2 linked regions of the Thiocapsa bogorovii genome follow. Each later gene encodes a partner of the first gene's protein in a complex. Links are inferred from orthologs where the notes say so. Each region holds a gene or a part of one and is shown on either strand. Other genes may lie near its edges. The genes, in order: dsbD and LT988_RS01580.

Evidence for each region.
Region 2: the proteins of dsbD (region 1) and LT988_RS01580 are in contact, whole or in part, in a crystal structure (PDB 1JZD), measured with the Escherichia coli proteins. The link is inferred for Thiocapsa bogorovii from one-to-one orthologs.

Annotation. Positions count from the first base shown.
Region 1 is NZ_CP089309.1:2,286,617-2,294,574, forward strand. Bases 3,015-6,134 are described here. They hold dsbD (protein-disulfide reductase DsbD), read left to right. Parts: upstream 3,015-3,401; coding sequence 3,402-5,867; downstream 5,868-6,134. Other genes in these bases: cutA (divalent-cation tolerance protein CutA), read left to right, coding at 3,094-3,423; LT988_RS10385 (TlpA family protein disulfide reductase), read left to right, coding at 5,864-6,134. Also shown: groL (chaperonin GroEL), read right to left, coding at 317-1,966; co-chaperone GroES, read right to left, coding at 2,094-2,384; LT988_RS10370 (FxsA family protein), read right to left, coding at 2,528-2,950; more of LT988_RS10385, read left to right, coding at 6,135-6,451; aroQ (type II 3-dehydroquinate dehydratase), read left to right, coding at 6,559-7,020; accB (acetyl-CoA carboxylase biotin carboxyl carrier protein), read left to right, coding at 7,023-7,478; accC (acetyl-CoA carboxylase biotin carboxylase subunit), read left to right, coding at 7,563-7,958. UniProt on the Escherichia coli protein: Required to facilitate the formation of correct disulfide bonds in some periplasmic proteins and for the assembly of the periplasmic c-type cytochromes.
Region 2 is NZ_CP089309.1:336,819-342,461, reverse strand. The notes cover bases 2,686-5,643. They hold LT988_RS01580 (DsbC family protein), read left to right. Parts: upstream 2,686-3,776; coding sequence 3,777-4,511; downstream 4,512-5,643. Other genes in these bases: mutS (DNA mismatch repair protein MutS), read right to left, coding at 5,388-5,643; LT988_RS01575 (PP2C family protein-serine/threonine phosphatase), read left to right, coding at 4,549-5,337; LT988_RS01585 (YajQ family cyclic di-GMP-binding protein), read left to right, coding at 3,287-3,769; xerD (site-specific tyrosine recombinase XerD), read left to right, coding at 2,686-3,176. Also shown: rimK (30S ribosomal protein S6--L-glutamate ligase), read left to right, coding at 1-604; LT988_RS01600 (YcgN family cysteine cluster protein), read right to left, coding at 711-1,175; LT988_RS01595 (methylated-DNA--[protein]-cysteine S-methyltransferase), read left to right, coding at 1,627-2,097; more of xerD, read left to right, coding at 2,280-2,685. UniProt on the Escherichia coli protein: Acts as a disulfide isomerase, interacting with incorrectly folded proteins to correct non-native disulfide bonds.

The sequences.
Region 1 (7,958 bases):
CAGGCGTACCGACGCTCGTCGATGCACCGATTTAAGCTGACGGATTGGCGCTCGGGATACCGGCGCGCAAGTTCGGCAGCCCTGAGATATCGGATCTTGTCAGTTGCCGGCCGATGCCGGCCACCCGAGGATCGGTCTGGCCGAAAATCGAAGGGCGAGCAGCTAGTACCCCGTTCGGCCTTAATCTACGTGTTCACCGAGGCGAGAAACGATCAACTCGCTCAAGGGCATTGCTACAGCGGAGAGACAACAAAAAACCCCGCCCGATCATCGATCGGGCGGGGTTTTTTCTGCAACTGGACGCAGACGGACGGGCTTACATCATGCCCATGCCGCCCATGTCGCCCATGCCGCCCATACCGCCGCCGCCCGGCATCGGGGCGTCGTCCTTCGGCTCTTCGGCGACCATGGCCTCAGTGGTGATCATGAGACCGGCGACCGACGCGGCGTTTTGAAGCGCCGAGCGGGTGACCTTGGTGGGATCCAGGATGCCCATGTCGACCATGTCGCCGTATTCGCCGTTGGCGGCGTTGTAGCCGAAGTTACCCGAGCCTTCGACGACCTTGTGCAGGATGACGGACGGCTCGCAGCCGGCGTTGGCGACGATCTGCCGCAGCGGCTCTTCCATGGCGCGACGCGCGATGGTGATCCCGACGTCCTGGTCGTGGTTCGCACCGCTCAGGCCCTTGACCGCGGTCTGGGCACGGACCAGCGCAACACCGCCGCCGGGGACGATGCCTTCCTCGACCGCCGCACGGGTGGCATGCAGCGCGTCTTCGACACGCGCCTTCTTCTCCTTCATCTCCATCTCGGTGGCGGCACCGACCTTGATGACGGCCACACCGCCGGCCAGCTTGGCCAGACGTTCTTGGAGCTTCTCGCGGTCGTAGTCGGAGCTGGTCTCCTCGACCTGGGCGCGGATCTGCTCGCAGCGCGCCTTGATGTCCATTTCGGAGCCGGCACCGTCGATGAGGGTGGTCTCGTCCTTGCCGACCTGCACGCGCTTGGCGGTACCCAGATCGTTAAGGGTCGCCTTCTCGAGCGCCAGACCGACCTCTTCGGAGATCACGGTCGCACCGGTGAGGATGGCGATGTCCTGCAGCATGGCCTTGCGACGATCACCGAAGCCCGGGGCCTTGACGGCGCAGACCTTCACGATGCCGCGCAGGGTGTTGACCACCAGGGTGGCCAGCGCCTCGCCTTCGACGTCCTCGGCGATGATCAGCAGCGGACGGCCGGCCTTGGCGACCGCTTCGAGCACCGGCAGAAGCTCGCGGATATTGGAGATCTTCTTGTCGTGCAGGAGGATGAAGGGGTCTTCCAGCTCGGCGCTCTGGCTCTGCTGGTTGTTGATGAAGTAGGGCGAGAGGTAGCCGCGGTCGAACTGCATCCCTTCGACGACATCCAGCTCGTTGTGCAGGGAGGTGCCGTCCTCGACGGTGATGACGCCTTCCTTGCCGACCTTCTCCATCGCCTCGGCGATGATCTGGCCGATCGACTCGTCCGAGTTGGCCGAGATGGTGCCGACCTGGGCGATCGCCTTGGACTCGGTGCAGGGCTTGGAGAGGTTCTTGAGCTCTTCCACGGCCGCTTCGACGGCCTTGTCCATGCCGCGCTTCAGGTCCATCGGGTTCATGCCGGCAGCAACGGCCTTGAGACCTTCACGGACCATGGCTTGCGCCAGAACCGTCGCGGTGGTGGTGCCGTCGCCGGCGATGTCGGAGGTGTGGGAAGCGACTTCCTTCACCATCTGAGCGCCCATGTTCTCGAACTTGTCGCTCAGCTCGATTTCCTTGGCGACGGACACGCCGTCCTTGGTGACGGTCGGGGCACCGAAGGACTTCTCGAGGACAACGTTGCGCCCCTTGGGACCCAGCGTCACCTTCACGGCGTTGGCGAGGATGTTGACACCCTCCATCATGCGGGCACGGGCTTCACCGCCGAACTTGACGTCTTTTGCACTCATAGTGTTGATCCTTAATTCGTTTCTTTGAATTTCGATGCTGTCGGGGACGCGTGTCGAGCCGGCGCGGCTCGCTCGCGGGGCTCACGGGTGGCGTGGATGCGGGCTTCCCGGAGGGAAGCGCTCGGCATCAGCCCTCGATGACGCCCATGATGTCTTCTTCGCGCATCACCAGAAACTCTTTGCCGTCGAGCTTCACCTCGGTGCCGGAATACTTGCCGAACAGGACGCGGTCACCGACTTTCACATCCAGCGGGCGGCTCTCGCCGTTGTCGAGGATCTTGCCCTTGCCGACGGCGATAATCTCGCCCTGAATCGGCTTCTCGGTGGCGGAGTCCGGGATCACGATGCCGCCGGCGGTCGTGCGCTCTTCTTCCATGCGACGGACAACGACGCGGTCGTGCAGGGGACGAATATTCATGTGGTGGTCTCCTCGTGCGGTTGACGGGTTCGGAGTGCGGGTGAGCAGTCCGTTTCGGCCCGCTCTGTTAGCACTCATCTCAAACGAGTGCTAATAGTAGAGCCTTATCCTCGTCTGTCAAGCGTCGGAGGGTTCGACCTGCCTCAATCTTCGCGACGGTAGTCGCCTTCGATGACCCTCGGCCCCTCTTCGGCTCCGGGGGGCGCACCGGGTCGGACCGGGATGACCCGAACGTAGCGCCCGACGATCCAATGCCGCAGGGGCGGGACGAGCAACAAAAACCCGATCGTATCGGTCAGAAAGCCGGGAAGGAGCAGAAAGAGTCCGGCAACGAGGAGCAGCGCGCCATCCAAGACCTCCAATGCCGGGACCTCGCCGCGATCGGTCATCTCGCGCACGCGCATGAGCAAGCCGAAACCTTGGTGGCGAACCAGCCAGATCCCGACGACGGCGGTGAGGATGGCCAGGGCGATCGTCGGAAACGCCCCGATTTCGGACCCGACCCGGATCATGACGTAGATCTCGATCATCGGAATTCCGATGACCAGCAGAAGCAAAAAAGGCACGATAATGGTCTCCCGAAGTGGTCGGTCGGTCCGCGCTCGGTCGGCCGAGATCCCTTAAACCGACAAACATTGTGGTAGAAGAAGGTTGACCCGTTGCAGGATAGTGGAACCCCAACCCTTATGAAACGCCGCCGAACCACCGCATGACGGCAGACCACCGCCTGATCTTCTGCACCTGCCCCGACGATACCTCGGCCGGACGCATCGCCGAGGCATTGGTCGACGAGCGCCTTGCCGCCTGCGCCAATCTGCTGCCGGGCATCACCTCGATTTATCGCTGGGAGGGTCAGATCCAACGCGATCCCGAGGTCTTGCTCCTGATCAAGACCACGACCGAGCGCGTCGGCGCATTGACCGAGCGCCTGCGCGCATTGCATCCCTACGAGATTCCGGAAATCATCGCGGTCCCCGTCACCGAGGGACTCCCCGACTATCTGAGCTGGGTAACGACATGCACCGACCACAACGACTGAGCCCCGGAATCGGGGCCGCCGTCGAGCAGCGCCACGCCGCCATCGACGACATCGCCACCGAACAGCAGGCCCCGGGACAACGGCCGTCGCGCGGGACATCTGCCGCGGTACGATTCTTGGCCGCCGCGTTGACCTGGCTGCTCGTCGCCGGAGCGTCGCCGCTCGCGTCGGGGGAGGACGAATTCCTGATGCCGGATCAGGCCTTCCGCATTTCGGGTGAGGCCGACGGCCCGGACGCCGTTCGGGTGCGCTGGGAGATCGCCGACGGCTATTACATGTATCAGAGTAAGTTCGGGTTCCAGACGGAAACCGTCGGGATCTCGACCGGGGGCCCGCAAATGCCCGACGGAAAGACCAAGGAGGACGAATTCTTCGGTAAGGTCCAGGTCTATCGCGACAGCGTCGAGATCCGGGTCCCGGTCACGCGCTCGACGGGAGCCGGCAACTTCCTGACCCTCGAGGCGACCTCGCAGGGCTGCGCCGATGCCGGACTCTGCTACCCGCCGCACCGCCAGCGCCTGCTGCTCGAGCTGCCGGAAATGGTTGCCGCAACGCCTATCGCAGCCGAGACCGCGCCCGCCGCCGAGACTCCGTCACCGATTCAGGGCGAGCAATCGCCGAAGGCTTTGGCGGGGTTAGGCCAGTCGCTCGGCTTGGGCGCGGATGACGATATCCTCCCTGCCGAGGAGGCGTTCCGCTTCTCGGCGGAGGTCGCCGGACCGGACCGGCTCCAGTTGACCTGGGATGTTGCCGAGGGAACTTATCTCTACAGCCATATGCTCGAGCTGGCGCTCGAGGACGGGAGCGAGGTCGCCATCGGGCCGTTCGAGCGGCCCGCCGGCGACATCAAGAAGGACTCCATCCTTCCCGACGGCAGCGTCGGCGATGTCGAGGTCTATCACGATCGGGTCGATCTGAGCCTGCCCCTGCTGCGTGGGTCGACCGAGCCGACCGAGGTGACCCTAGTCGCCAAATACCAAGGCTGCGCCGAGATCGGCATCTGCTATCCGCCACAGACACAGAAGGTCGCACTGAGCCTGCCGGAGGCGCTGGTGACGGCGGCTCTGCCAACAGCGGCAGCCGCGGCCACGACGGCCGGCGCGACACCGGAAAGTGCGCCGTCGGTCGCGGACGACACGGTCTCGGAGCAGGACCGGATCGCCTCTGTTCTCGCCAACAGCGGCGTCTGGGTGGTGATCGCGGCCTTCTTCGGATTCGGCCTCTTGCTCGCCTTCACGCCCTGTGTCTTCCCGATGATCCCGATCCTCTCGGGCATTATTGCCGGACAAGGCCCGAACATCACCACACGCAAGGCTTTTACCCTGTCGCTGGTCTATGTCCTGGCCATGGCCTTGACCTACACGGTGGTCGGCGTGCTGGCGGGGCTCTTCGGCGCGAATCTACAGGCAGCCTTCCAGAACCCGTGGGTTCTGACCTCCTTCGCGTTGATCTTCGTGCTGCTTGCGCTGTCCATGTTCGGCTTCTACGACCTGCAACTGCCGTCCAGCTTCCAGTCTAAGCTCGCCGAAATCAGCAACAAGCAGGAGGGCGGCACCTTGCTGGGCGTGGCCATCATGGGCCTGCTCTCGGCACTGATCGTCGGACCCTGCGTCGCCCCGCCGCTCTTCGGGGCACTCATCTACATCAGCCAGACCGGGGACGCGGTGCTCGGCGGTATCGCCCTGTTCGCCCTGAGTATGGGGATGGGTGCGCCCCTGATCGCCATCGGCACCTCGGCCGGCAAGCTGTTGCCGCGCGCCGGCGGTTGGATGGATGCGGTCAAGGCGGTATTCGGCGTCGCCCTGCTCGGCGTCGCCATCTTCATGCTCGAACGGATCCTGCCGGCGGCCGTCGCAATGCTGCTGTGGGGGCTGCTGCTGATCTGCTCGGCGGTCTACATGGGCGCATTGACCCAACTGCCGCAGGGGGCAACCGGGTGGAGCAAGCTTTGGAAGGGACTCGGCGTCTTTCTGCTCATCTACGGCGCACTCATGCTGCTCGGCGCCGCGGCCGGCGGCAAGGATACGATCCAACCGCTGCGCGGGCTGGCCGTGGGCGGCAGCGGTGGCGCCGCAGCCGAGGCGGTCTTTACCCCGGTAAAGACGCTCGAGGACCTCGATCGCGAGGTCGCCAAGGCGGGCGCGCTCGGCAAACCGGTCATGCTGGACTTCTATGCAGACTGGTGCGTGACCTGCAAGGAGCTGGAGCGCTACACCTTCAGCGATCCTGCCGTGATCGCGGAGATGGACCGCTTCGTCCTGCTTAAGGCAGACGTCACGGCCAACGACGCGGATGATCAGGCCCTGATGAAGCACTTCGGCATTATTGGACCACCCGCCATCCTGTACTTCGACCCCGCGGGACAAGAGCTCAAAAACTATCGCTTGGTCGGCTTCAAACCCGCCGATGACTTCGTCGAGCACCTGCGCCGGGCCGCGCCATGAGCGCGATTCGCGTGGGGATGGTCATTTTGCTTGCGGGCGGAATCAGCGTCGGGGTCGCCATTGTCGGCCAACGCTGGATCGGAGCGCCGAAGCCCGATTCGGGATTGCCGGCCCGCCAATCAGCGCCCCTACAAACCTTGCCTGACTTCGGCCTGACTGACCTTGCCGGTTCGAAGGTCAGCAGCGAGGCCTGGGCCGGTAAGGTCGTGGTCATCAACTATTGGGCAAGCTGGTGCCCGCCCTGCGTTCGCGAGATGCCGCTCTTTATCGAAACGCAGGAGGCACTCGGCGAGGCCGGCGTGCAGGTGGTGGGCATCGCCGTGGACCGCCCCGAAGACGTCGAGGCATTCGTCGCCCAATACCCGGTCAACTACCCAATCTTGGTAGCCAACCCGGAGGCTGTCGCCCTCTCGAAGCGACTCGGAAACCGGGTCGAAGGGCTGCCCTTCACGGTGATCTTCGACCGCCGCGGGCGCCGTGTCTTCAGCCGCACCGGCGAGGTCACGGCCGCCGAGCTCAAGGCCGAGCTTGGCGCCTTAGTCGATGCCGAAGGCTCCGCGGAATCCGACGAGGACGCGTCTTAGCTGGACAACATCGCGTAAAATCCGCACAATTCGCGCCGATTTGCTGCCGATCCAAAACAGATCGGCGGGTACACTGAGACTCGGATGAGTTGGAGCATATTGACCGGATGGCCGCGATCCTGGTCCTGAACGGACCGAACCTCAACCTGCTCGGAACCCGCGAGCCGGAGTACTACGGCCGCGCCACGCTGGCGGAGATCCACCAGGGCTTGGAGGATGCGGCACGTGCTGAAGGCTTCACGCTGGAATGCATCCAGAGCAACGCCGAGCATGTCCTGATCGAGGCGGTCCATCGTGCGGCGCACGACGGGGTTCGCTTCATCATCCTGAATCCGGCTGCCTTTACCCACACGAGCGTCGCCCTGCGCGATGCGCTGCTCGGGGTCGGGATTCCCTTCATCGAGGTGCACCTCTCCAACGTGCATGCCCGCGAGCCGTTTCGGGCCCATTCCTATTTCTCCGACATCGCCGTCGGGGTGATCAGCGGGCTCGGGGCCGAGGGCTACTTTTCAGCATTGCGCGCCGCGGCCGGTCGGCTCGCGCCGGACCTTTCCAACGAGAACCACTGACCATGGATATCCGCAAGGTAAAGAAGCTGATCGAGCTGTTGGAGCAATCCGACGTCGCGGAGATCGAGATCCACGAGGGCGAGGAATCGGTCCGCATCAGCCGACACGGCAGCAGCGCGATGCCGATGTATATGCCTCAAGCAATGCCGATGGGCATCGGCGCCGCGCCGGCTGCGGTGCCGGCCGCAAAGGCGGGCGATGAAGATGATGTCGAGGAGATGGAGGGAGAGGTCGTGCGCTCGCCGATGGTCGGCACCTTTTACCGCGCCCCCTCTCCGGGTTCCAAGCCGTTCGTCGAGGAAGGCCAAAGCGTGAAGGCCGGCGAGACGCTCTGCATCATCGAGGCGATGAAGATCCTCAACCAGATCGAGTGCGAGCAAGGCGGCACCATCAGACGTATCCTGGTCGAGAACGGTCAGCCGGTCGAATACAACCAGCCGCTGTTCGTCATCGAATAAGGGCGGAGGCTAGCGTCCCCGTCGTCGAGCGCCGCCCCGATTCGCCGCGCCTCCCTCAGCAAAGACATCGCCACCATGCCAGCAATGATCGAGAAGGTCCTGATCGCCAACCGGGGCGAGATCGCGCTCCGGATCCTGCGCGCCTGTCGCGAGCTGGGCATCAAGACGGTCGCGGTGCATTCCGAAGCGGACCGCGACCTCAAGCACGTCCTCTTGGCCGACGAGTCGGTCTGCATCGGCCCTGCCGCCTCGCTGCACAGCTATCTCAACGTGCCGGCGATCATCAGCGCAGCCGAGGTCACCGACACGGTCGCCATCCACCCCGGCTACGGCTTCCTGTCCGAGAACGCCGATTTCGCCGAGCGGGTCGAACGCTCCGGCTTCATCTTCATCGGCCCGCGCCCCGAAACCATCCGCCTGATGGGCGACAAGGTCTCGGCGATCGCCGCCATGAACAAGGCCGGCGTACCCTGCGTGCCC
Region 2 (5,643 bases), 2.0 Mb from region 1 along the record:
GCGCTCCCTGCAACTGCTTTCTCGGAAGGGAATCGGTCTGCCGGTCACGGGCTTCGCGCACAAGCCGGACGACATCCAGGATTTGATCAAGATGGTTGGCGGGGCGCCGCTGGTGATCAAGCTCCTGGAAGGCACGCAAGGGATCGGCGTAGTCCTGGCCGAGACGCACAAGGCGGCCGAGAGCGTGATCGAGGCCTTTATGGGTCTGCATACCAACATCCTGGTGCAGGAGTTCATCAAGGAGGCCGGCGGCGCCGATCTGCGATGCTTCATCATCGGGGACAAGGTCGTCGCGGCGATGAAGCGCCAGGGGAAAGAGGGCGAATTTCGTTCCAATCTCCACCGGGGCGGCACGGCAAGCCTCGTGCGTATCACGCCGGAGGAGCGCTCCACCGCGTTGCGCGCGGCGCAGACCATGGGGTTGAATGTCGCCGGTGTGGATCTGCTGCGCTCCAACCATGGCCCGGTGGTGATGGAGGTGAACTCCTCACCCGGGCTCGAAGGGATCGAGCGCTCGACGGGAAAGGATATTGCCGGAAACATCATCGAATTCATCGAGAAGAATGCGGCCTCGGGCAAGACGCGGACCCGGGGTAAAGGCTAGGGCATCGGGGCACCTTTTCCGGTCCGGGATCACGTCGTCAATCGGGCGTATCCGGATCTCTTCATGACCCACGACAACGCGGCGTCCAGGCTCACCGGATCCAGGATCAGCGGATCCAGTCGATCAGGTGCATCAGCGGATCTGTCTTGGGCCCCGGCTTGATGGCTCGCCCGTACAGGCTCTGCCCGGCTTCCAAGACGGAATTCCGATCGCCGGTGATCAGCGGATGCCAGGTCGGCAACGGCTTGCTCTCGGCCAACAGCCGGTAGGCGCAGGTTTCGGGAAGCCACCGCGAGTAGGCCAGTGCAGCAGGCGTTAGGGTGACGCAATCGGGCATACGCCGCGCTCGATTGGCGTAGTCGCCGCACCTGCAGGTGTCGAGATCCAGAAGCGCGCAGGCGACGCGCGAATAGATGATGTCACCGGTCTCCTCTTCCTCGAACTTTTCGAGACAGCATTTCGCGCAGCCGTCGCAGAGCGACTCCCATTGCTCGGGTGTCATGGCAGCGAGCGGGGTCGTTTCCCAGAATCTCTCCATTCCCTCAACGGGGCCTTGATCGGGTTCGCTCATGTCGGGCATGTCCACAGCTCACTCATTTTGGCTATCTTGACCGATCCGAACGGTCGATGCACCCGCATCGAGCGAGTCGTCGATCGGATCTCGGACCGGTGTTCGCCGGTCGGGGCTTGACTTTTCGCGAACCCCGGATCGAGCCGAAGAGACGTTATGCACACGGCCAAGCGTCGCCCGAAGGGTCACTCGGGAGATGCGAGCCCGCTCGGTCATCTGCCGGGAAAACGTTTAATCCGTTGTTTTTGTTATTATCAAACGCTTACATTCGGTCGGTGAGTTTCGAAAAAACAGTGACATGGGACTGCTCTCATTCTACACCACACCACTTGACCACAGACTTATCCACAGGGTGTCGCTGCCTTTTCCGGCGCAGCGGTGCGGGCTAAGATGAATCCGACGTTGCCTCGGCCGAAGAGCGGATTCCGGCACACCATTGGAGGAAGACCTCATGCCGCAGACTCGGATCGATACCCCTATTGGCCGGATCGCTATCCACTGGGACGGCGAGACATTGACCGGCGTCGATCTGGACCCGCCGGCTACGCATGCACACCTGGGGGCGGAAGGTATGCCGTCGGCCATTCGGCTGCAGCTTAGAGCCTATTTCGAGCAGGCGTCGACCGGGTTCGATCTCCCGGTCTCGCTGGTCGGCACCGATTTCCAACAACGGGTCTGGGCCGAGCTGCGTCGGATTCCGGCGGGCGAGACCCGAACGTACGGGGAGATCGCGCGGCGACTCGGGAGCGGCCCACGCGCAGTCGGACAAGCCTGTCGTGCCAACCCCTGTCCAATCGTGGTGCCCTGCCATCGGGTGGTCGCCGTCGACGGCCTCGGCGGTTTCTCGGGAGACACGAACGGACGCAAGCTCGCAGTCAAACGCTGGCTGCTTGGCCACGAATCCCGTAAACCGCGTCCGTAGTCCAAATATGGGCTTGCGTTGGAGCAAGTCGCGGAGGAGCCTGGAAGCCTTATGCCCGACGCGGTTTAGATGAAAAAGCGAAAAGAAGTCAATCAATTCAAGCGCGTCCGCTCGGGTGGTGGTGGGCAGCTGCAAGGGCGGTCCGGGCCTATGCCCTCGCGCGGCGCGGGAGACGCGTGTTGATGCCCGTCGATTTGGGGGTCATCGAGGGTTTCGCCGATGCGCTCTGGCTCGAGCGGGGTCTGAGTCCGAATACGCTGGCGGCCTATCAGTCGGATCTGCGTGCCTTCGCCGCCTGGGTCGCACGCGAGCGTGGACGCTCGCTAATCGAGGCGCAGCGACTGGATTTGCTGGATTATCTGGTCGTTCTCTCGCAGGAGGGCCGCAAGCCGCGCTCGAGTGCGCGTCTGTTGTCCTGTCTACGCCAGTTCTATCAGTATCTGCTGCGTCGCGGCGTGATCCGCGACGATCCGAGCGCCCGTGTCGAGGCGCCGAAGCTCGGTCGACCTCTGCCGAAGAGCTTGAGCGAGCTCGAGGTGGAGGCCCTGCTCGGCGCGCCGGATACCGCCGATGCGCGGGGTCACCGGGATCGCACCATGCTCGAGGTGCTCTACGCGAGCGGTCTGCGGGTCACCGAGCTGGTGACCCTGACGACCGGGCAGGTCGGTTTGACGCAGGGCGTCGTGCGGATCGTCGGCAAGGGGGACAAGGAACGGCTCGTGCCGCTCGGCGAGGAGGCGACATCCTGGTTGCTCGACTATCTGCGCGGACCGCGCGCCGAGCTGCTCGGCGGTCGCGTGACCGATTATCTCTTTCCAACCTGCCGCAGCGACTGCATGACGCGCCAGGCGTTCTGGCTGCTGATCAAGCGCTATGCGCTGGAGGCGGGCGTCTTCAAACCCCTCTCGCCCCACACGTTGCGCCATGCCTTCGCCACCCATCTGCTCAATCATGGCGCGGATTTGCGCGTCGTGCAGATGCTCCTGGGCCACAGCGACCTTTCAACCACGCAGATCTACACCCATGTTGCGCGTGAGCGTTTGAAGCAACTCCACGCACGCCACCATCCGCGGGGGTGAGTATGGATTGCGGATGGAACCGGGGCGGATGATGCGCGGCGGTTCGCTTTTGGCGGGATTTCTCGCACAATGGCCGTCTTCGGTGATTTGCGTGCGGAGTGAGAAAGCCTATGCCATCGTTCGACATCGTCTCGGAAATCGACCTGCAGGAGGTCCGCAACGCGGTCGACCAGGCCAACCGCGAGATCGACACCCGGTTCGACTTCAAGGGTGTAAAGGCGAGCTTCGAGCTGAGCGACGGGAAGATCCTCATGATCGGCGAGCAGGAATTTCACCTGCAGCAGATGATGGATATCCTTCGGCAGAAACTGGTCAAACGGAAAATCGACCTCTCGTCGCTCGACCCCGGCGACCCGGTCTCTAATCTCAGCGCGGCCCGGCAGGAGATCGCCCTCAAACAGGGTGTCGACAGCGAGACCGCCAAGCGCATGGTCAAGGCCATCAAGGCGAGCAAGACCAAGGTGCAGGCTCAGATCCAGGGGGACCAGGTCCGTGTCTCCGGAAAAAAGCGTGACGACCTCCAGGAAGCAATCGCGCTACTGCGCGATGAAGACTGGGGTCTGCCGATCCAGTTCACCAACTTCAGAGATTAAGTATCCAATGACCAAAGCCAGAGTTTCCGCGCTCGCCCTAGCCGCCCTGATGCTCGCCGCGCAGTCCGCGTGGGCGTCACCCGAGAAGACCATTCGCGAGGCGTTGGGCAAGATCGTTCCAGGCATTGAAATCGACAGCGTGACGGCTTCCCCCGTGCAGGGGCTCTACGAGGTCATGGTCGGCACTCAGTTGATGTACGTCACCGCCGACGGTCGTTATTTCGTCGACGGACGAATCGTCGATCTGAAGACGCGCGAGGATCTGACAGAGCCGCGTCTGGCAACGGTCCGTAAGGACTTGGTCGATGGCGTTGGGGAGTCCAAGATGGTCGTCTTCGAGCCGGAGGACGCCAAGCACACGGTGACCGTCTTCACCGACATCGAGTGCGGGTACTGCCGCAAACTGCATAGCCAGATCGACGACTACCTCAAAGAAGGGATTCGTGTCCGTTATCTCTTCTATCCCCGCGCGGGCCAGGGCAGTCCCGCTTATACCGAGGCGGTATCGGTCTGGTGTGCCGGGGATGCCGCCGCCCAGCGCACGGCCATGACCGACGCGAAGGCTGGTAAGCCGATCCCGGATAAGACCTGCGAGAACCCAGTCGACGCGCACATGGCGCTTGGCGCGGAGCTCGGTCTGCGCGGCACCCCGGCCATCCTCACCGAAACCGGCGAGTTGATTCCGGGCTATGTGGAGCCCAAGCGTCTGGCGGCCCAGCTCAACGGCGCGCCTGGATCCTGAGCCTCGAACGTCGAGCGCTGGCCATGATGCTGAAGCGATGAGTGGCGCCCTTACGACCGCTCTCACCTTCGAATATGCCTGGCGAACCGACCGCGGTCGCGTGCGTTCGGGTAACGAGGATGCCGTGGCCGTCGACCCTGAGCTCGGCTTCTTGATTGTGGCGGACGGTATCGGCGGCGCTCAGGCCGGCGAGGTCGCAAGCGCCTTGGCGACGGACCTCATCGCCACGCGTTTTCGAGAGCAGATGGCCTACCGACTGCATCCGGACGCGGCGAAGGGGTTCGTCGAGACGGCGATCCAGGACGCCAATGTCGCCATTTGGACGCTGAGCAAAGCCGAGCCGGATCTCTCCGGGATGGGGACAACCGTGGTTGTGGGGGCCGTCGGGGAAGATTGGCTAGCCTTCGGCTACGTGGGTGACTCGCGACTGTATCGGCTGCGCAACGGGCGATTGGAGCAGCTTTCGCGGGACCACTCCTTCATCCAAGAGGTGGTCGATCAAGGATTCTTCAGCACGCGCGAGGACGCCCGCCGTTACGGCATCGGGGCGAACATCCTGACCCGAGCACTCGGGTCGTCGCCCAAGGTCAAGGTCTCCTGCGGGGTCTCCGATCTCGCGCTCGGCGACATCTTTTTGTTTTGTACGGACGGTCTAACGGGCATGGTCCCGGAAGACTGGCTGTGTCAAGTGCTGACCGCGAGCTTCGGGAACGATCTCGAGCCTGCTGCAGAGGCGCTTGTGCGTCTCGCCAACGAGCGTGGCGGCAACGACAACATCACCTTGGCGCTGCTGCGGGTCGGCGCTCCGTCGCTTGATGGCGCCTAATGCACGGCTTCGGTTGCGAGGAGTGGGCCGAACCCTGACATCCACGGCGGTCAAGCGACAGATGGACGATCGGCCGAGAGATCCTTCAGGCGATACAGCAGATCCAAGGCTGCTCGAGGCGTCAAGCTGTCCGGCTCGATGGTCTCCATAACCTCCAAAAGCGGATGCGGCGCGGCGGGCTCGGGATCGGGCGGGAAGAGCGAGAGCTGCACGGCATCGCGCTCCGCATGGCGTCGCGCGCCGGCTTCCAGCTCGCGCAATCGTACGCGTGCACGCGCGATCACCGGGGTCGGGACGCCCGCGAGT